3 regions of the Kitasatospora atroaurantiaca genome follow, and region 1 is predicted to be linked to each of the others. Evidence: riboswitches for the same ligand, from Rfam matches in the RefSeq annotation. Region 1 holds a riboswitch; each other region holds the start of a gene.

Region 1 (7,083 bases):
CTGAGCCGGGGTTGTCCTTCTGGTTCGGACGGTCGCCCAGCACGGCGTCGAAGGAGGCACGGGCGACGGGGACCAGGTCGGGGTGTGCGACCCAGGAGCCGTCGAAGCCGTTGCCCGCCTCGCGGTCCTTGTCGGCCTTGACCTTCTCGAGCGCGGCGGCGTTGACCTCGGGGTCGCGGCGGGACGGGATGAAGGCGGCCATGCCGCCGATCGCGTGGGCGCCGCGCTTGTGGCAGGTCTGCACCAGCAGGCGGGTGTACGCGGCCATGAACGGCGAGGTCATGCCGACGCTGTTGCGGTCCGGCAGGATGTAGTGCTCGCCCGCGTCACGGAAGTTCTTGACGATCGAGAAGAGGTAGTCCCAGCGGCCCGCGTTGAGCCCGGCGGCGTGGTCGCGCAGCTCGTAGAGGATCTCGTCCATCTCGAAGGCGGCGGTGATGGTCTCGATCAGCACCGTGGCGCGGATGGTGCCGTACGGGATGCCGAGGGCTTCCTGGGCGTGCGTGAAGACGTCGTTCCAGAGCCGGGCCTCGAGGTGGCTCTCGGTCTTCGGAAGGTAGAAGTACGGGCCCGAGTTCGGGTCCTCGGCGCCACGCGCGAGCAGCCGGGCGGCGTTGTGGAAGAAGTAGAGGCCGAAGTCGAGGAAGGCGCCGGCGATCGGGGCGCCGTCGACCAGCACATGGCTCTCGTCGAGGTGCCAGCCACGCGGGCGGACCACGACGGTGGCAAGCTCCGGGGCCGGCTTGAGGGTGTACGCCTTGCCGGTGGAGGAGGTGAAGTCGATCCGGCCCTCGAAGGCGTCGATCAGGTTGACCTGACCGCTGACCACGTTCTCCCAGGTGGGGGCGGTGGCGTCCTCGAAGTCGGCGAGCCAGATCCTCGCACCCGAGTTCAGCGCGTTGATGACCATCTTGCGGTCGGTGGGGCCGGTGATCTCGACCCGGCGGTCCTGCAGTGCGCGGGGGGCCTCGGCGACCTTCCAGTCACCCTCGCGGACGGCGGCCGTTTCGGGGAGGAAGTCGAGCGTGCCCGCCTTGGCGATCTCGGCGCGGCGCGTCTTTCGTCGGGTCAGGAGCTCCTGCCGGCGACCTTCGAAGGCGCGGTGGAGGCCGACGACGAAGGCGACCGCCTCCGGGGTGAGCACCTCCTCGGCGCGGGGGACGCGCGGACCGGCGACAGTGACGACCGGAGCGGCGGGAGAAGCGCCGACGGGTCCCTGATCTGCAGCCATGGGCAGGACACTCCTTGGACGGTTGAGCCTTCAAAGGGAGCTCCGGTGGGAACTTCCTTGATCTGAACCCGCCTACTGACGGGTTCGGTTCTGTAAGGTGGAGACTAGTTTCCGCGATACAGAATTTCAACGCTTTGTTGAGGTAGATCGCTGGGACTCTACTCCTCCTCCGACAGCGAAGGGAACGCCGGTGTCCAGCACCCCCGCCGCAGCACCCACAGGGACCGAGCGCGCCACCGGCGGCGTACAGTCCGTCGAGCGCGCCTTTCAGCTGCTGGAGGCCTTGGCCGACTCGGGCGGCGTGGCCACCCTGAGCGAGCTGTCGACCACCTCCGGCCTGCCGATGCCCACCATCCACCGCCTGATTCGTACCCTCGTCCAGCAGGGGTATGTGCGGCAGGACACAGCCCGGCGCTACACCCTGGGCCCCCGGCTGATCCGGCTCGGCGAGACCTCGGGCCGGCTGCTCGGCAGCTGGGCCCGGCCGTACCTGGCCGAGCTGATGGAGGCCACCGGCGAGACCGCCAACCTGGCCGTCCTGGAGGGCGGCGAGGTGGTCTACGTCGGCCAGGTCCAGTCGCGGCGCTCGATGCGGATGTTCACCGAGGTGGGGCGGCGGGTCCAGCCGCACTGCACCGGTGTCGGCAAGGCGCTGCTCGCCCAGCTGCCCGAGGACGAGGCGCGTGCCGTGCTCGGCAACCAGCCGCTCCAGGCCCACACGCCGTACACCGTGACCGACACGCAGCAGCTCTTCGCCCAGCTGGCCCGCGCCCGCGAGTCCGGGTACGTGGTCGACGACCAGGAGCAGGAGATCGGCGTACGCTGCATCGCCGTGGCCGTGCCGGGCGCGCCGACGCCGACCGCCCTGTCGGTGTCCGGTCCGGAGGCCCGTATCCGGGCACTGGAGGCGCAGGCGGGCAGTGCCGGTCTGGTGCCGGTGATGCGTCATATCGCGGCGCGGCTCGGCCAGGTCCTCGCACCCTGAGCGGCAGGCTCCGCCACAGGTAGGCACCGCAGCCAGTTGCACTGTCCAGGGGCGCGGGGAACTGCGCGAATCGGGAGGGTTCAGGCCGTCACCTTCCGATCTCGCACAGTTCTCCCCCAGCCTTCGGCCGGGACGTGCCCCCACGCGCCCCTGCTGTGGTTACTCAGGTGCCCACCGTTCAGCTCCCTGCCTGCCGGTGGAGCCTCTCAGTCCAGGGCCAGCGAGCCGATCTGGGACGCCGTCACCTGAAAGACCGTCAGCTCCGGCTCGGCGCCCACGTCGGCGAAGAGCCGGGGCGCTGCGGCCAGCTTCGGATTCGACCGGACGGCCTCCAGGGCGGCCCGGTCACGCCACAGACTCTGCACCCGCCAGCGGTGGCCCGGGCCGCGCAGCAGCTCGGTGCGGATCAGCCCGTCCGGCAGCGGGCCCGCCACCAGTTCCCGATAGGACGTGACCAGCTCGGCCTCCCGCTCGGGGGCCACCAGCGCACTGACCTCGCTCAACACCTGTCCCGACATCGTCCTCACCTCCGGAGATCCAGGCTACCTCGCTACAGTGGGTAGCCAGATGATGACCACACGTGGACAGGTGAGGACCTTGACCCGAGGCTCGACCCGGCTCGCCGCCGCCACGGCGGCACTGGTGGCATGCGTCACGGTGACGGCGATGGCGGCGCCGTCCGACTCCGACCTGCGGGTGGTCCGACTGGACCCGGACCCGGCCGCACCCGGCGGCACCACCACCGTGCACGGCTTCGTCGCCAACGGCGGCCCCGACCGGACCGCCTCGCCGTTCACCGTGCTGATCGACCTCCCGCCGGGGTTCACCGCCGAGGGCCCGTACTTCCCCACCTCCTGCGCCGCGTCCATCGGCGGGCACGTGCTGAGCTGTGCCTTCCCGGCCGGACTGCCCTCACTGCGGACGGCCACCGTGCTGGCCCCGGTCCGGGTGGGACGCGACGTGCCCCCCGGCACGGTGGCCGAGGGGCACGTCAGGGTGGTCGGCGTCGACGACCGTCATCCGGCGGACAACGGCACGGCGTTCACGATCACCGTCCGGTGAGGGTCAGCGGTAGACCCGCACGTAGTCGGCGGCGAAGCTGAGCGGGGCGGTGCCGGAGGGCGCGGGGTGGTACTGGCCGGCACCCACCGACAGGTTGAGGATCAGGTACGCCGACCAGTCGGCGCCCACGCCGGTGCCGTCCGAGAACACCTTGGTGCCGTTGACGTACCAGTCGACCGAGGTGGCGCCGTAGTACGTGCCGATGGTCACCCACTGGTCCTTGGCGACGGCGTTGGCGTCGGTGTAGTACTTCGAGCCGGACTTGACGTGGTTGGTCAGCTCCAGCAGGTTCGGGTTGTCGGGGTGGTACTCGAAGGAGTCGATCTCCCCGTTGCCGTTCTTCCAGGTCCACAGCGCGGGCCAGGCGCCCGAGCCGGTGGGCAGCTTCACCCGGGTCTCGGCGTAGTCGCCGGTCTTGACCTGGAAGCCCTGGGAGGAGCCCTCGGTGGTGAGCAGCCCGGTGTCCCAGGCCTGCTTGCCGTTCTCCAGGGTGTGGCTGGACGGCTTGGCGGTGAAGGTGGCGACACCGTCGGCGACGCTCACGCCGCTGGTGGTCAGCCAGTCCAGCTTGTTGTCGTCCGGGTTGTGGTTGCCGTAGCGGTAGGCGGTGCTCTTGTCGCCGACCCAGGTGGAGCCCCAGGCGATGCTGCTGTTGAACTCGTCGGACCAGGTCAGCGACTTGCCGGGGACCGGCGAGGCGGTGCCCGTGGTCGGCGGGGCCGGAGCGGGAGTCGGCGTGGGAGCCGGGGCCGGAGCGGGGGCCGGAGCCGGGGCAGGGGCCGGGGCAGGGGCCGGGGCCGGGGCAGGGGCCGGGGCCGGGGCAGGGGCCGGGGCCGGAGCGGAGGCCGTACCGGAGACCGTCAGCGTCTTCTTGGCGAGGTTGTGCCAGCCGCCGTTGTAGTCCTGCCAGGCGCCGAACTCGGTGTAGGAGCCGGCCGGCAGGGTGCGGCTGCCGGTGGTGATCGAGACACCGCTCGGGCAGATCCGGATGTCGTGTGCCGAGCCGGGGAAGTCCAGGTTGTGGCCGGCCGCGTCACGGACGGCGACGCCGAGCGTCTTGGCCGTGAAGCAGGTGGTGGAGTGGACCGTGAGCCCGGCCCGGGCGGCCGTACCGGCGGCCATCGAGGTGGGTGTGAGGCGGTCCTGGGTGACGCCGGTGGCGGCGCTCGCCTGGCCGACCAGCGGCACGGTGACCAGCGCGGCGGCGCCGGCTATCGCGCCGAGGCGCGCAGGGGTGGCAGAAATGCGCATGTCGGGAGTCCTCTGCGACGCCTGCGAGGTGAGCTGTCGGGTTCGGGCCCTGAGGAAGCCCGGCCGCCCGCAGGACGGCTTCACCCCGAGCCGCATCCCCACGCCTGGACAGGCGCGGGGGCACGGCAGACTGACCTGGTTCCCCCGCTCCTGTCCGTGTTCGGTGCTCGAGTGCCCGCCGTCGGGTGGACAGGACTCGGCGTCCCGACGGGCAGGGTCCGCGCAAAGCGGACATCCCGTGCAGGCTAGGCAGATCGACCGTACTCGGACAATGAGACGTCCCTCACAGGCCGTGGGCGCGAACTCTTTACGCCGGATTTACGGACTAGTACCCTCCTGAAACATCTTGCAGATCCTTGCGCAAGACAGAGCGTCAGCTCTGGCCGCCCTGCCCGTCGGAAATCCCGGCAAACCGGGGCGTGGCAAGCCTCATGGAGCACGCCCGACGGCCGTATGCGCCGCAGGATCTGCAAGTGGTTGCAGTGACTTGTGCTGCCGTCGGGACCTCGCTCCTCACCCCCACCCGACAGGCCGCTCCCCCGCGCGGCCCGCTCCGAGGAGTCCCCCCGTGGACCACGCACCACGTCGCAGGGCCCGGCACAGGCGCCGCCACCCGCTGCTGGCGGTGCTGACCGCCGTGGCCGGGCTGGTGGCCACCCTGCTGCACACCGTCGCCGCGCACGCGGCCACCAGCGCGACCGTCTACTACAAGCCCGCCACGAGCTGGACCACCGTCGACATCCACTACGCGCCCACCGGCGGCAGCTGGACCACCGCCCCCGGCGTGGCGATGGAGGCGGCCTGTACGGGCTGGTACAAGAAGACGATCGACCTGGGTACGGCCACCTCGCTCGCCGTCACCTTCAACAACGGCTCCGGCACCTGGGACAACAACGGCGGCGCCAACTACCAGCTCGGCAGCGGCATCAGCGCCGTCTCGGGCGGCGTCGTGAGCACGACCGACCCCTGCGCGGCGGCCACCCCCGCCTCGGCCACCGTCTTCTACTGGACGGCGACCGGGAACTGGCCGGCGTACTACCTGCACTGGGCTCCCACCGGCGGCAGTTGGACCACCGCGCCCGGCACCCTGATGACCGCAGCCTGCACCAACTGGGTCAAGCTGACCGTCAGTCTCGGCACCGCCACGAGCTGGCAGGCCACCTTCAACAACGGCTCCGGCACCTGGGACAACAACAGCGGTGCCAACTACCAGCTCGGCACCGACCTGATCAGCGTCAAGGACGGGGTGGTCGCCCACAGCGACCCGTGCGGTACCACCACTCCGCCGACCGGCACCGCCGCCACCGTCTGGTACTCCACCGCCACCGTCGGCTGGTCCACCGTCAATCTCCACTGGGCTCCCACCGGCGGCAGTTGGACCACCGCGCCCGGTGTCGGGATGGACGCCGCCTGCACCGGCTGGGTGAGGAGGACCGTCGACCTGGGCACCGCCACCACCTGGCAGGCCACCTTCAACAACGGCAACGGCGTCTGGGACAACAACAACAGCGCCAACTACCGGCTCGGCAGCGGCAACAACACCGTCAAGGACAAGGTGGTCACGGCGAACGCCACCGACCCCTGTGCAGCCGTCGTCCCCGACACCACCGCGCCGACCGCCCCCACCGCCGTCGCCGCGAGCGCCACCAACACCTCCGTGGTGCTGACCTGGAACGCCGCCACCGACAACGTCGGCGTGACCGGCTACCAGATCACCCGCACCGGCGGCACCAAGGGCACCTCGGTGGTCAACACCGCCTCCACCGTCCACTCGGAGAGCGGCCTGGAGGCGACCACCTTCTACTGCTACACCGTCAAGGCCCTGGACGCGGCGGGCAACCTCTCCGCGGCGAGCGCAGCGGGCTGCGCCACCACCGGGACGGCTCCCCCGGCCGCCCCGGGCGGCACACCGCTGGGCGGCGACCCGCGCAAGGACCCGATCTACTTCGTCCTCACCGCCCGCTTCAACGACGGTGACAGCAGCAACAACCGCGGCGGCAGCCAGGACGTCAAGTCCGGCAACGCGGCCAACAACGACCCGATGTTCCGCGGCGACTTCAAGGGCCTGGTCCAGAAGCTGGACTACGTCAAGGGCCTCGGTTTCTCCGCCATCTGGATCACCCCGGTCGTCCTCAACCGCTCGGACTACGACTACCACGGTTACCACGGCTACGACTTCTACCGGGTGGACCCGCGGCTGGAGTCGGCCGGCGCCTCGTACCAGGACCTGATCAACGCGGCCCACGCCAAGGGCATCAAGATCTACCAGGACGTGGTCTACAACCACAGCTCCCGCTGGGGTGCCAAGGGCCTCTTCACACCCACCGTGTACGGCGTCCGCGACGCGCAGTGGAGCTGGTACTACGACGCGCCGAACGCCGGCTTCGAGTACGACGGCCTGACCGTCGACCCGGTCTCCGGCAAGTCCTACTACAACGGTGACCTCTGGTCGACGGCCGAGCCGGCCGGGAACACCTGCGTCAACTGGGGTGTGCCGACCGGCGGCAAGAGCGCCGAGGGCTACACCGTCTACAACTGCCAGTGGCCCAACCCG
Region 2 (7,083 bases), 1.7 Mb from region 1:
TGAACTCCTGCGCGAGGGCCAGGTGTTCTACATCCACAACCGGGTCGAGTCGATCGACAAGGCGGCCGCCCGGCTGAAGGACCTGGTGCCCGAGGCGCGGGTCGCCACCGCGCACGGGCAGATGGGGGAGAACCTGCTGGAGAAGGTCGTCGTCGACTTCTGGGAGAAGGAGTTCGACGTCCTGGTCTCCACCACGATCGTGGAGTCCGGCATCGACATCTCCAACGCCAACACCCTGATCGTCGAGCGCGGCGACACCTTCGGCCTCTCCCAGCTGCACCAGCTGCGCGGCCGCGTCGGCCGTGGCCGCGAGCGCGGCTACGCGTACATGCTGTACCCGCCGGAGAAGCCGCTCACCGAGACGGCGCACGAGCGGCTCGCGACCATCGCCCAGCACACCGAAATGGGCGCGGGTATGTACGTGGCGATGAAGGACCTGGAGATCCGCGGGGCGGGCAACCTGCTCGGCGGCGAGCAGTCCGGGCACATCGCCGGCGTCGGCTTCGACCTCTACATGCGGATGGTCGGCGAGGCGGTGGCGGAGTTCCGCGAGTCGCTGGCGAGCGGTGGCGGGGAGCCGGAGGAGGAGCCGCTGGAGGTGAAGATCGAGCTGCCCGTGGACGCCCACGTGCCGCACGACTACGCCCCGGGCGAGCGGCTGCGGCTGCAGGCCTACCGCTCGATCGCGGCGGTCAACTCCGAGGAGGACATCGTCCAGGTCCGCGAGGAACTCACCGACCGCTACGGCAAGCTGCCCGAGCCGGTGGAGAACCTGCTGCTGGTGGCTGCCCTGCGGCTGTACTCGCGGCGCTGCGGGATCGGCGACATCACCCTGCAGGGGGCCAACATCCGCTTCGGCCCGGTCGAGCTGCGGGAGTCGCAGCAGCTGCGGCTGAACCGGCTCTACCCGCGCAGCCAGGTGAAGGCGGCGGCCCAGCAACTGCTGGTGCCGCGGCCGAGCACCGGCCGGATCGGCGGCAAGCCGCTGGTCGGGCGTGAACTGCTCACCTGGTGCACGGAGTTCCTCACCACGATGTTCGACGACCTGGCGGGATCGAAGAAGTAGCGTGCAGCCAGCGGACGGCGGTCTCGGGCTCAAGTGCCCGGGGCCGCCGTCCTGCTGTCGCGGCCGCCGGACACCGAACCGGCGGAGACCGGCCATCGGCACACCCGTTCGGCGCAAGGTCTGGGCAAGGCGCTGCGCGGCTCCCTATTGTCGGTTCCCGTCGGGAGAACCCACCGGTCTCCCACAGCACCGGACACCGCACCCAGCCCCGCCCACGACTCGGAGGCCCCACGTGATCCGCACCAGCCCCGCCGCCCGCCGCACCCGCACCGCCGTCGGCGCCCTGCTCGCCGCGGCCGCCCTGACCGCGTGCAGCGGCGGTACGGCCCACCAGGGGGCGGCAGCCGTGGTCGGGGGCCGGCCGATCTCCATCGCCACCGTGGAGTCGAGGGTGGCCGAGCTGCGGACGGCCGCCGCCGCCCAGCCGGGCGGGCCGCGCACCGAACGGGCCGGGCTGATCAGGCGGACGGTCGCCGAGCTGGTGCTCAACCAGGTGGTGGCCCAGGCCCTCGCGGACCGCCGGATCACCGTCTCCGACGGGGAGATCGACCAGGCCCGGGACGCGGAGACCAGGATGCTCGGCGGCGAGAACGAGCTCCAGCGCGAGCTGCTGCTCAAGCAGAGCGTGCCCGCGGGCGACATCGACGCCTTCTACCGGCAGCAGCTGGGCATCCACAAGCTCGCCGCGGCCCAGGGGCAGGACGCCCGTACGGCCGAGGGCGACGCCGTGGTGCGGGCGGCGTTGGCCGAGGCCGGCACCAAGCTCAGGATCGAGGTCAACCCCCGCTACGGGCACTGGGACCCGAAGCAGGTCACCCTCACCGACACCGTCACCGAGTGGTTGCCCCAGACGGCCGTCGCGGCCTGACGGCAGCTCGCCGTTCCTCGCGGCGCCGCACCGCCCACCAGGTAGGTTCAAAGGTGTGGACACTCCGAAGCTGATCCTGCTCACCACCACCCACCGCGTCGCCCCCGGCCTGCTCTCCTGGCCCGCCTGGGAGGCCCTGCGAGGAGCGGCCCGTGTGCTGGCCGCCGACCCGGCGCACCCGCAGTTGCCCGCCGTCCGGCAGGCCGGTGTCGAGGTCGAGCTCGTCGAGCGCGGCACGGCCCCGGCACTCGCCCGCCGGCTGCTCGAGGCGGCGCCGGCACGCGCTCCCTACGGCTCGGGGCGCGCCGGTGCCGAAAGCGACGAGCGACAAGCGACCGACGAAGGAGGGAGTGCCGGAGCGAGGAGTGTCGGCGCCGGGTACGAGCGCCCGGAGGCGAGTGGGCGCGTAACAGTCTGGCTGGGCAGCCCCGACGGCGATCCGGGCCTTACCGACGCGCTGGCGCGGCTCGCCGTGGAGGAGGCGGGGCAGGTCCCCGAGATCGAGGTGCTGCCGGGCTCGTACGACCTGCCGGGCGCGCGGCTGCTCGACCTGGCCTCGGTGATGGACCGGCTCCGCTCGCCGGGGGGCTGCCCCTGGGACGCGGAGCAGACGCACGCCTCCCTGGTGAAGTACCTGGTCGAGGAGGCCTTCGAGCTGGTCGAGGCGATCGAGGAGGGCGACCGGGAGACCCTGCGGGAGGAGCTCGGTGACGTGCTGCTCCAGGTCTTCTTCCACTCCCGGATCGCCGAGGAGCACCCCGAGGACCCGTTCAGCATCGACGACGTGGCCGGCGACATCGTCGAGAAGCTGATGTACCGCCACCCGCACGTCTTCGGCGACGTCGAGGCCACCGAGTCCGCCGAGGTCGAGGCCAACTGGGAGCAGCTCAAGGCCGCCGAGAAGCAGCGCGAGTCGGTGCTGGACGGCGTTCCGGCCGGGCTGCCCGCCCTCGCGTACGCCGCCAAGCTGGTCTCGCGGGTCCGCCGGGCGGGCTTCACGGGCGTGCCGGACGCCCCGTACGAGCTGCCCGCCGAGCTGACCCCGGAGTCGGTGGGCACGCTGCTGCTCGCCGTGGCGCAGCGGGCGCACGACGCGGATGTGGATGTGGACGCGGCGCTCCGGGCGGCCGCGCGCGGCTACCGGAGCGCGGTGCGGGCGGCGGAGGGGCTCGATGCGGGGCTCGGGGAGGGCTGACGCTGCTGCGGGACGACCTCGCTGATCGCGTCTCCGACGAGGGCGAGCAGTTCGGCCAGCGGGTCGAGGTGGTCGGGCAGCTCGTCCAGCGAGACGATCCGCTCGCCGTCGGGCCCGGCCACGCAGAACAGGTCGATCGGGCCGATGTGCTTGCCCGCGGTGTCCACCAGCGCGGCCACGTCGCTGGGCTGGTGGACGTCGCTGCACACCCCGACCACCGGACAGCCGGGACGGTCGAGCTCGGCGGCCAGGTCCTCGGCAACACCCGGGTGCTGGTCGGCGATCAGCATCCCGGCCGCGCCCGCGGCGGCGAACCGGCGGGCCAGGTCGGCCCCCGATCCGCCGCTGAGTACCGCGATGACCACCACTGCCCCGGCTACTCGCATGGCCTGCTCCTCCTTCAGAGCTCTGTGGACGACACCGCACCGGCGCCCACCAAAGGCATATCGGAGGATCGTAGGCACGTAGCGACCCTCCGCAACAGCAATTACCCGCCAGGTGACCAGACTCACGCCTCCGCGGCACCGGTTACGGTCATGACATGCCGGAAACGCCCGATACCAGCCAGCCGGAACTCTTCACCTGGGAGTTCGCCGCCGACCCCTACCCCGCGTACGCATGGCTGCGCGAGCACGCTCCCGTGCACCGCACCACGCTGCCCAGCGGGGTGGACGCCTGGCTGGTCACCCGGTACGCGGACGCCCGGCAGGCGCTGGCCGACGGCAGGCTGTCCAAGAACCCCGCCCACCACAGCGAGCAGGCTCACCGCACCGGCCGGGTCGGTATCCCGGGCGAACGCCAGGCGGACCTGATGACGCACCTGCTGAACATCGACCCGCCGGACCACACCCGGCTGCGCCGGCTGGTCTCCAAGGCGTTCACCCCGCGCCGGGTGGCCGAGTTCGAGCCCCGGGTGCAGCAGCTCACCGACCGGCTGATCGACTCCTTCGCGGCCCGCGGCTCGGCCGACCTGATCCACGAGTTCGCCTTCCCGCTCCCCATCTACGCGATCTGCGACCTGCTGGGCGTCCCGCCGGAGGACCAGGACGACTTCCGGGACTGGGCCGGGATGATGATCCGACATGGCGGCGGCCCGCGCGGCGGGGTGGCCCGCGCCGTGAAGAAGATGCGGGCTTACCTCCTGGAGCTGATCCACCGCAAGCGGGCCGACCTCGGCGAGGACCTGATCTCCGGCCTGATCCGGGCGAGCGACCACGGCGAGCACCTGACCGAGAACGAGGCGGCCGCGATGGCCTTCATCCTTCTCTTCGCCGGGTTCGAGACCACCGTGAACCTGATCGGAAACGGACTTTTCGCCCTGCTCCGCCACCCGGAGCAGCGGGCCCTCCTCCAGGCCTCAGTCCAGCGCGGCGAGACCGGCCTGCTGGCCACGGCCGTCGAGGAACTGCTGCGCTTCGACGGCCCGGTGGAGCTTGCCACCTGGCGGTTCGCGACCCGGCCGCTGACCATCGGCGGTGTGGACATCCCGGTCGGCGACCCCGTCCTGGTGGTGCTCGCGGCGGCCGACCGCGACCCGGCCCGCTTCGCCGAGGAGAACACCCTCGACCTGGCCCGCAAGGACAACCCGCACCTGGGCTTCGGCCACGGCACCCACTACTGCATCGGTGCCCCGCTGGCCCGGTTGGAGGGCCAGGCCGCCCTGGCCACGCTGCTCACCCGCCTTCCCGACCTCCGACTCGCGGCGGACCCGGCGGACCTGCGCTGGCGCGGTGGCCTGATCATGCGCGGGCTCCGGGAGTTGCCGGTGTCGTTCACGGCCGTCTGACGGCGTGTTGACCGGCTCTGTCCAGCAACGATCCGAATACGCATCAATATGGACAAAGTTGGATCGTTTGTAGACGATCGGTGACGGACCGTAATTCCCTTGTGATGCAGGCGGTATGAGCTTGTGATCGGTGGGCTCATCTGTTTACTCTCCCTGAAGTTCGCAGCTGCGAACCCCGTGCGCGGAACGCCGAGTCCTGCCCGCCGCGCTGCCGGGACACCGACCAGACCCTTGGGCAGGGGCGGGGGACCCAGGTCAGTTGCCGTTCCCCCACGGCTTGGGGTGAAGCCGCCCACGCAGGACCGTTCCTGCGGCAGGCGGCCGGGCCACCTCCCGGTCCGAACCCGACAGCTCACCTCGCAGGCGTGCGGAGAGGGACGTCTTCATGCTCTTCACCGGTTCGGGCCGTCACCGCCGTCGTACGCAGACCGAGAAGGCCATCGCCGTCGCAGGCGTGGCCGGAGTCGGTCTCGCCATGCCGCTGCTCACCGCCACCGGCGCCCACGCCGCCCCCGTGTCGACCTGGGACAAGGTCGCCGAGTGCGAGAGCGGCGGCAACTGGAGCATCAACACCGGCAACGGCTTCTACGGCGGCCTGCAGTTCAGCAACAGCACCTGGAAGGCCTACGGCGGCGCCCAGTACGCCGCGCAGGCCCACCAGGCCAGCAAGGGCCAGCAGATCGCCGTCGCCGAGAAGGTGCTCGCCTCCCAGGGTCCCGGCGCCTGGCCCGTCTGCTCCGTCAAGGCCGGTCTGACCAAGGGCGGTTCGGCCGCCCAGGTCGACAGCGACAGTGCGGCCAGCGCCGCCGGCACCATCCAGGGTTCCAAGAAGGCCGGCGAGCAGGACGCCGCCCAGGCGCCCGTGGTCCCGGTCTTCCCCGGCAAGGCCGGTTACGACGAGGCCTCGGGCAAGTACTGGTACCAGAAGGACGGCAACTGGTACTGGACCAGCCACGAGGAGATCTACAACCAGTTCGCGCAGACCCCTGCCGCGACGCCGTCCACCCCGGCGACCCCGGCAGCCCCGGCGACCCCCGAGGTCACGATCCCTCAGGCGGTCCCGGTCCCGGTTCCTCCGGCGGCCCCGGCCCCGCAGGCCGCCCCCGTCCAGCAGAGCACGTCCGCGGTCGGCAACACTTACACCGTCGTGCCGGGTGACACCCTGTCGGACATCGCCCACGACCAGCACCTCTCGGGCGGCTGGCACAAGCTGTACGACGGCAACAGGTCGACCGTCGGGGGCAACCCGGACCTGATCCTCCCCGGCCAGGTGCTCCACCTCGGCTGAGACCGCGGCGTGGACCAGGGGGCGTTCCGGCGGCGGCCGGAACGCCCCCTTTCGCGGTCATTCAGGTGAACTACCGGCGAGTAGCCGGGCCACACGGTGAGACGGGGCCAAGGGCAGCGTGGCCCGGAGCGCCGGTGCGGTTAGGCTCTGGTCGTAACGACTCCGCAATCGTCCCCGCAGACTCCACCCCTGTCCGCAGGACCCTGCTTCCGCAAGGAGATGCTCGTGCCGTCCATTGATGTCGTCGTAGCCCGTGAGATTCTCGATTCGCGCGGCAACCCCACGGTCGAGGTCGAGGTCGGCCTCGACGACGGCAGCACCGGTCGTGCCGCTGTCCCGTCCGGCGCCTCCACCGGTGCCTTCGAGGCCCTTGAGCTGCGCGACGGTGACAAGAACCGCTACTTCGGCAAGGGCGTGGAGAAGGCCGTCCTCGCCGTCATCGAGCAGATCGGCCCGGAGCTGGTCGGCTACGACGCCACCGAGCAGCGCCTGATCGACCAGGCCATGCTCGACCTGGACGCCACCCCGGACAAGTCCTCGCTCGGCGCCAACGCGATCCTCGGTGTCTCCCTCGCCGTGGCGCACGCCGCCTCCGAGGCCAGCGACCTCCCGCTGTTCCGCTACCTGGGTGGCCCGAACGCGCACGTGCTGCCCGTCCCGATGATGAACATCCTCAACGGCGGTTCGCACGCGGACTCCAACGTGGACATCCAGGAGTTCATGATCGCTCCGATCGGCGCGGAGTCCTTCTCCGAGGCCGTCCGCTGGGGCGTCGAGGTCTACCACACCCTCAAGGGCGTCCTGAAGGAGCGCGGCCTCTCCACCGGCCTGGGCGACGAGGGCGGCTTCGCCCCGAACCTGGACAGCAACCGCGAGGCGC
Region 3 (7,083 bases), 5.8 Mb from region 1:
CCGACGACCTGAACCATCGCACCAAGGACGTGCTGCACGCCTATCCGGTCCAGGTCATGAAGGCCCACGGCAGGATCACCGCGCTGCGCACCGAGCCCGCGCTCGCCGTGCCCGGTGTCGTCCGTGTGCTGACCGGTGCCGACGTGCCCGGCGTCAACGATGCCGGGATGAAGCATGACGAACCGCTGTTCCCCGACGAGGTCATGTTCCACGGCCACGCGGTCGCCTGGGTGCTCGGCGAGACCCTGGAAGCGGCCCGGCTCGGTGCGGCGGCCGTCGAGGTGGAACTCGACGAACAGCCCTCCCTGATCACGCTTCAGGAAGCGATCGCGGCGGGCAGTTTTCACGGCGCCCGGCCGATGATGCTGACCGGCGACGTCGACGCGGGCTTCGCCGACTCCGCGCACGTGTTCACCGGAGAGTTCCAGTTCTCCGATCAGGAGCACTTCTACCTCGAGACGCATGCGGCGCTGGCCTACATCGACGAGGCCGAGCAGGTGTTCGTCCAGAGCAGCACCCAGCATCCTTCGGAGACCCAGGAAATCGTCGCGCACGTGCTCGGTCTGCACAGCCACGAGGTGACCGTGCAGTGTCTGCGGATGGGCGGCGGCTTCGGCGGCAAGGAGATGCAGCCGCATGGGTTCGCGGCCGTCGCCGCGCTCGGCGCCAGGCTGACCGGTCGTCCGGTTCGGGTGCGGCTCAACCGGACTCAGGATCTGACCATGTCCGGCAAGCGGCACGGGTTCCACGCCACGTGGAAGATCGGCTTCGACGCCGAGGGCCGCATTCAGGCCCTGGACGCCACGTTGACCGCGGACGGCGGCTGGAGCCTGGACCTCTCCGAGCCGGTGGTGGCCCGTGCGCTGTGCCACATCGACAACACCTACTGGATTCCCAACGCGCGTATCGCCGGTCGCATCGCCAGGACCAACAAGGTCTCCAACACCGCCTTCCGCGGCTTCGGCGGACCGCAGGGCATGCTGGTGATCGAGGACATCATGGGTCGGTGCGCGCCGCTGCTCGGTCTGGATCCGATGGAGTTGCGGGAGCGCAACTTCTACCGGCAGGGCCAGTCAACACCGTACGGACAGCCGGTCGTTCACCCCGAACGGATCTCCGCCGTCTGGCAGCAGGTTCAGGACAACGCCGGCATCGCCGATCGCAGGCGCGAGATCGCCGCCTTCAACGCCGCGCACCCGAACACCAAGCGGGCACTTGCGGTCACCGGCCTCAAGTTCGGAATCTCGTTCAACCTCACCGCCTTCAACCAGGGCGGCGCGCTGGTGCTGATCTACAAGGACGGCTCGGTCCTGATCAACCACGGCGGCACCGAGATGGGCCAGGGCCTGCACACCAAGATGCTGCAGGTTGCCGCGACCACGCTGGGTATCCCACTGCACAAGGTGCGGCTGGCCCCGACGCGAACCGACAAGGTGCCCAACACCTCTGCCACCGCCGCCAGTGCCGGGGCGGATCTCAACGGCGCGGCGGTGAAGAACGCCTGCGAGCAGCTGCGCGAGCGGCTGCTGCAGGTGGCCGCCACCCTGCTGGGTTCGAACGCCTCGGATGTGCGCATCGTCGAGGGCGTCGCGCGCACTCTCGGCAGCGACAAGGAGCTGGCCTGGGACGACCTGGTGCGCACCGCGTACTTCCAGCGGGTTCAGTTGTCGGCGGCCGGTTTCTACCGGACCGAGGGTCTGCACTGGGACGCGAAGACGTTCAGGGGCTCGCCGTTCAAGTACTTCGCGCATGGCGCCGCCGCAGCCGAGGTGGAGGTGGACGGCTTCACCGGTGCCTACCGCATCCGGCGCGTGGACATCGTGCACGATGTCGGCGACAGCCTGTCCCCGATGATCGACATCGGTCAGGTCGAGGGTGGTTTCGTGCAGGGAGCGGGCTGGCTGACGCTCGAGGACCTGCGCTGGGACGCCAGTGACGGGCCGAACCGCGGCCGGCTGCTGACGCAGGCCGCGAGCACCTACAAGCTGCCGAGCTTTTCGGAGATGCCCGAGGAGTTCAACGTCACGCTTCTGGAGAACGCAACCGAAGAGGGCGCGGTATACGGGTCCAAGGCGGTGGGTGAGCCTCCGCTGATGCTGGCGTTCTCGGTGCGAGAAGCGTTGCGGCAGGCCGCCGCCGCCTTCGGGTCGAGCGGGGTCAGCGTCGAGTTGGCCTCGCCCGCGACGCCGGAGGCGGTGTACTGGGCGATCCAGGCGGCTCGCCAGGGCGATGTCTCCCGGAACGGTCACGCCCGCAACGGGTTTGCCACCAACGGCCACGCTGGAAACGGGCACGTCGCCAACGGCAGGATCCAAACCGATGCAAAAGCGCTGAGCGGTGCCTGACATGACGTGGGTCGCCGCGGTGGCACGGTTGCGAGCACGCCGGGAGTCCGGCGTGCTGGTGACCGTCGCGACCGTGCGCGGCCATGCGCCGCGCGACGCCGGTGCGAAACTCGTTGTGGGGCAGACCGAGACGTGGGGCTCGATCGGTGGCGGCAATGTCGAGGCCGTCGCGATCGACCGGGCGCGGGAGATGATCGCCGCGTCCAAGCCTGAGCCGGAGCTGATTGATTTCGCCCTGAACGACAAGGTGGTCAACCAGCATGGCGTGCAGTGCTGCGGCGGCATGGTCTCGGTGCTGCTCGAACCGCTGCCGGCGGTACGAGCGGTGGCAATCTTCGGCGTCGGGCACGTCGGGCTGGAACTGGCGCGCATCCTGGCACGTCAGGACCTCGACCTCCATCTGATCGACACCCGCTCCGACATCCTCACCGAGGAGCGGCTCGACGTGCTGGCAGACGCGGTGGCGCAGGTGACCGTGCATCACACGCCGCTGCTGCCCGAGGAGGTGCTGGCGGAGTTGCCGCGCGGCACCCACATCCTGATCATGACCCATGATCACGCCGAGGACGCCGCTCTGTGCGACGCCGCCTTGCGCACAACCCATCTCGGCTCCATCGGGCTGATCGGGTCGGCGGCCAAGTGGGTGCGGTTCCGCAAACGCCTCGCCACCGAGGGCGGTCACGACGAGGCCACCATCGATCGGATCAAGACCCCGATCGGGCTGGCCGACATCACCGGCAAGGATCCCGCGACAATTGCCGTGAGCGTCGCTGCCGATTTGCTGCGCACCTTCGAAACCGAAGGATGCTGACTCTCCAACCGGATCGACAGGGGTGCCCCGCGCTCGTGCGAACGCACAGGTGCGGGGCGCCCTTTCGACACGACCATGCCCGTCACTTCAACAGGCATCGGCCCCGGTGCGGCAGGCCCTGGACTCCTGGGCTGCGACAGACCGACCTGCCGGCAACAGACCCGCCGTGAGGGAGCCGAACCACCTCCGGCCTGGTCCGCGGTCACCTGAAGAAGACCGCTCTCGCTGGCGCAAGCTCCCGCCCGGCCGGATCGCCCTTATCGTCCTCGCTGTCCTCGCCACGACCAGCGGCTCTCCGATATGGCTCCAAGCGATCAACGACATGCGTAGATCGTGCCAAAAGGGGACATAGGTGGCGCGTTTTGCGTGTCTCTGGTGGCCCGGGGTTGTGATTCGAGCGCGCATCTGCCTAGGGTCACCGGCATCCGCCCAGAAGCGGAATCAACTTCTCCGGAACGCCGAGTCCTGCCGCCGGAGAGGTCTGGACGCAACAGAACGCACCACGGTAGGAGCGGGGGACCCAGGTAAGTCGCCGCAAGCGCGCCCAGCGCCTTCGCGGCTAGGGGTGAAGCCGTGCCTCCGCGCGGCCGGGCAACTCCAGCCCGAACCCGACAGCTCACCTCGTAGGCGTGGGAGAGGAATACTCCTTCATGCTGTCCGGAACCGGTCGTCATCGCCGTCCCCGTCAGACCTCTGCCAAACGCCTTGTCGCCGCGGCCACCGTGACCGGTGTGGGGGCCACCCTGCCGGTCATCGCCACCGGTGCCGCCAGCGCGCACGCCCTGGCCCCCGCCCGTGCCACCAGTGTTCAGACCGCCGCCCCCGCCCCTGTCGTGGCGCAGGCCCAGGAGACCGCTCCGGTTGCGCTGCAGGCGGCTGCTCCCGCGACGTACACCGTGGCCAGCGGTGACTGCCTGTCCAGGATCGCTGTCGGCCACCACGTGCAGGGTGGCTGGCAGAAGCTCTACGAGCTGAACAGGAGCACCCTGACCAAGGGGCCCGACCTGATCTTCCCGGGTCAGAAGCTGGTGCTCTCCGCAGCCGCTCCGGCCACGGCCACGCCGGCGTCTGCGAAGCCGGCGGCCCCGGCAGCGCCTGCCGCGAAGCCCGCTGTGCCGACGTCGAGGCCCGCCGCCCAGATCAGCTATTCCGCCGGTTCGATCCAGGCCCTTGCTGCCTCCGTCGTTCCGGCCGACCAGTTCGCCTCGTTCAGCCAGATCATCAGCCACGAGAGCGGCTGGAACGTTCACGCCACCAACCCGTCCTCGGGCGCCTACGGCCTGGCCCAGGCGCTGCCGGGCTCCAAGATGGCCTCGACCGGCTCGGACTGGCGCGACAACCCGGTGACCCAGATCAAGTGGGCGCTGGACTACATGAACAGCCGCTACGGCAGTCCCAACGCCGCCTGGGCGTTCTGGCAGACCCATCACTGGTACTGATCGGCAGCGAGCCGAGCCTGTCCGGAGGTGCAGATGCGGTCGGTGTGTTGCGACGTCCGAGCACGGGGCCGGGGCGGTCGTCGGCCTGACCCGGGTCAGTACGGCGTGGTGCACCTGGTGGTCCGGACGTCGGGCCGGTCCGCCGGCCCGCCCGTGGCGCACGATGGTGAGCAGGGCGGTGGTCACGGCGGGAGTGGCGGCGGTGACGTAGCCGTACGGCACCCGCGCGGTGCCGGCAACCGTCTTCCGCGGGCGACCCCATGAGCGCTCGACCTTCAAATCCGCCTGAAGCAGCGTCAGTTGCCGGCCGTCAGCGGGGTGGTCCATGCCGCACTGCCGGCGTGCCGCGCTCATGCGATTCTTGCGTGCCCGGCAGGGCAGCGCAGGCGGCCCGGCTGTCAGCCGCGAAGGCCCTCGAGATCCGCCACGGCCATTCCCGGGATCGGCCGTCACACAGTTCGACGAACCCGCCCCGCCCGGCGGCACGCAGCGCGCCAGGCGGACCTTTCCAACGGAGCATTGCCCAAAACGCCTGGCGCCCGGGCGGACGCACCGCTACCACCACATAGTCAGCACCTGCCGGGGACCGCGAGCCGCAGACCGGCACCCGGAATCGTCGCCCCGTCGATGGGGCATCGCCGAATTCGACTACCAGAGGGTAAATCAGATGATCATGGGACACCGCCGTGCCCTTAAGGCGCTCGCACTGGCCGCCACGCTGTCCACGGCTGTCATGGGATACCAAGCCACCATTCAGCCGGCCGCAGCTGCCGCATCCAACGTCACCATCGATTTCTCCACGGCCATCGGGCAAGTCAATCCGAACGCCTTCTCGGGAACCATTTCCACCTACGGTCAGAGCGGCGGCAGCGTCGTTGCCGCCGCGAAACAGCGCACCAAGCTGAAAAGCTTGGGCCTGTCCACCTACCGGGTGCCGCTGCAGTGGAACGGCGGCACTATCATCTCCTCGGCCGGCGGCGGCCCGACGAACATCTCAGGCGACCAGTGGGTGGACAGCATCGTTGCTTCCGGCGGCACCCCGAAGATCGTCCTTGGCGGGTCAAGTGACGACAACTTCACCCCGTCGGACGGCGCGAACATGGTGAACCACTTCAAATCGGAAGGGAAGCCGGTCGGCTACTGGGTGATCGGCAATGAGCCGAACAACGCCGGCATGAGCATCGGCACCTATTGCCAGCTGTTCAACAGCACTGTCTCCGCGATGAAAGCCGTCGATCCTACGATCAAGGTCGCCGGGCCCGCGTGGTCGTACTTCAACGCATCTGATCTCCAGAGCTTCCTGAACTGCGCAGGCAACTCCGTGGACATTGTCGACTACCACCACTACGCGATGGGCAGCACCTTCCTCGACAACGCCACCGCACTGTCCCAGACGGTGAGTTACGAGGACGAGATCACCCAGATCCGCAACATGATCAACGCCACCGTTCCCGCCCGCGCGGGCCAGATCGGTATCCAGGTCGGTGAGTACAACTGGTCCTGGCGTACAGCAGACGGCTACCCCGGCGCCTATCAGGGCGACGACCGCTTCTACCAAGCCGTCGACACCGTGTGGGGCGCCTCAGTGCTCGGCCACATCACCCGCGCAGGCGGCATCGGTCACCAGTACGCGGACCAGAACGGTGCCCTCGGCGAGACCTTCGAGAAGTCCGCCGATGCCACGCACTTCGGCATGCAGGTCAACGACCCCATGCCGATCTACTGGGGCACGCTGATGTTCTCCGGCGGATCAATGTTCCGGCCGTTCGGCCCGTCGCTGGTGCAGGCCTCGACGTCACTGCCGAACGTGGAGGTCTACGCCTCCTCGGGGCCGGGCAACGTCGTGCTGATCAACAAGGATCCGAGTGCCACCCGGACCGCGGTCATCCAGACCACGGGCCTCACCTCGGGTACGGCCGACGTATGGCAGACCAACCCCAACGCCCCGTTCGCCAGTCCGACCAAGAGCACCGCCGGCATCACGGACGGCCAGACACAAGTGACCCTGCCCCCGTACTCGGTCACCACCCTCATCATGCCCTCCGCGCCGACGCCGGCCTCCACGCCCACGTCCACGCCCGCGCCTTCCTCCACCCCCACGCCCACGCCCACGCCCACGCCTGCCCTCACCCCGACCGCCACCCCCACGCCGACCCCCACCCCCACGCCGCAGCCCCGACGTAGGCACTGGGGTCATGGCGGCGGCAGCGGCATCTGAGGTTCCCTTCCGAGGGTCCGACACGAAAATGGAGGGAACGACGCAGGTCAGACGGTTGCGATGGGACATCCAGGAGGCGGGGCGCTCGGTCGTCCGGCGTGCTCCAGTTCGGAGAACAGGCGGCGGTGAGGAAGAGGACTGCACCGGCCGCGTCGATCACGGTGTAGCGGTCGGGGTCCAGTAGGTGGCGAACGATGGCGCCACGGATGAGGCCGGCGCCGACGAAGCGTCTGACCCGACGCGGTGGTCCGGCACCGGCACAGGCTGCGT

What was found. Region 1 has a riboswitch for cyclic di-AMP ahead of FB465_RS36390 (glycoside hydrolase family 16 protein). Riboswitches for the same ligand answer to the same signal wherever they lie in the genome.
Region 2: linked by a shared signal. The riboswitch ahead of FB465_RS37550 (LysM peptidoglycan-binding domain-containing protein) and the one ahead of FB465_RS36390 (glycoside hydrolase family 16 protein) in region 1 are both predicted to bind cyclic di-AMP.
Region 3: linked by a shared signal. The riboswitch ahead of FB465_RS37400 (LysM peptidoglycan-binding domain-containing protein) and the one ahead of FB465_RS36390 (glycoside hydrolase family 16 protein) in region 1 are both predicted to bind cyclic di-AMP.

What each region holds. Positions count from the first base shown of each region.
Region 1 covers NZ_VIVR01000001.1:6,366,909-6,373,991, reverse strand. The annotation lists gene aceB (malate synthase A) at 1-1,231, opposite strand, end outside; gene FB465_RS28640 (IclR family transcriptional regulator) at 1,422-2,216, shown strand; gene FB465_RS28635 (antibiotic biosynthesis monooxygenase) at 2,423-2,734, opposite strand; gene FB465_RS28630 (hypothetical protein) at 2,814-3,278, shown strand; gene FB465_RS36390 (glycoside hydrolase family 16 protein) at 3,282-4,529, opposite strand; cyclic di-AMP (ydaO/yuaA leader) riboswitch at 4,533-4,705, opposite strand; gene FB465_RS28615 (carbohydrate binding domain-containing protein) at 5,098-7,083, shown strand, end outside.
Region 2 covers NZ_VIVR01000001.1:4,621,494-4,628,576, forward strand. The annotation lists gene mfd (transcription-repair coupling factor) at 1-1,066, shown strand, start outside; gene FB465_RS21215 (SurA N-terminal domain-containing protein) at 1,299-1,934, shown strand; gene FB465_RS21220 (nucleoside triphosphate pyrophosphohydrolase) at 1,990-3,129, shown strand; gene FB465_RS21225 (SDR family NAD(P)-dependent oxidoreductase) at 3,072-3,515, opposite strand; gene FB465_RS21230 (cytochrome P450 family protein) at 3,671-4,915, shown strand; cyclic di-AMP (ydaO/yuaA leader) riboswitch at 5,127-5,295, shown strand; gene FB465_RS37550 (LysM peptidoglycan-binding domain-containing protein) at 5,301-6,203, shown strand; gene eno (phosphopyruvate hydratase) at 6,429-7,083, shown strand, end outside.
Region 3 covers NZ_VIVR01000001.1:595,766-602,848, reverse strand. The annotation lists gene xdhB (xanthine dehydrogenase molybdopterin binding subunit) at 1-2,345, shown strand, start outside; gene xdhC (xanthine dehydrogenase accessory protein XdhC) at 2,347-3,156, shown strand; cyclic di-AMP (ydaO/yuaA leader) riboswitch at 3,643-3,801, shown strand; gene FB465_RS37400 (LysM peptidoglycan-binding domain-containing protein) at 3,888-4,595, shown strand; gene FB465_RS02735 (GH39 family glycosyl hydrolase) at 5,263-6,813, shown strand.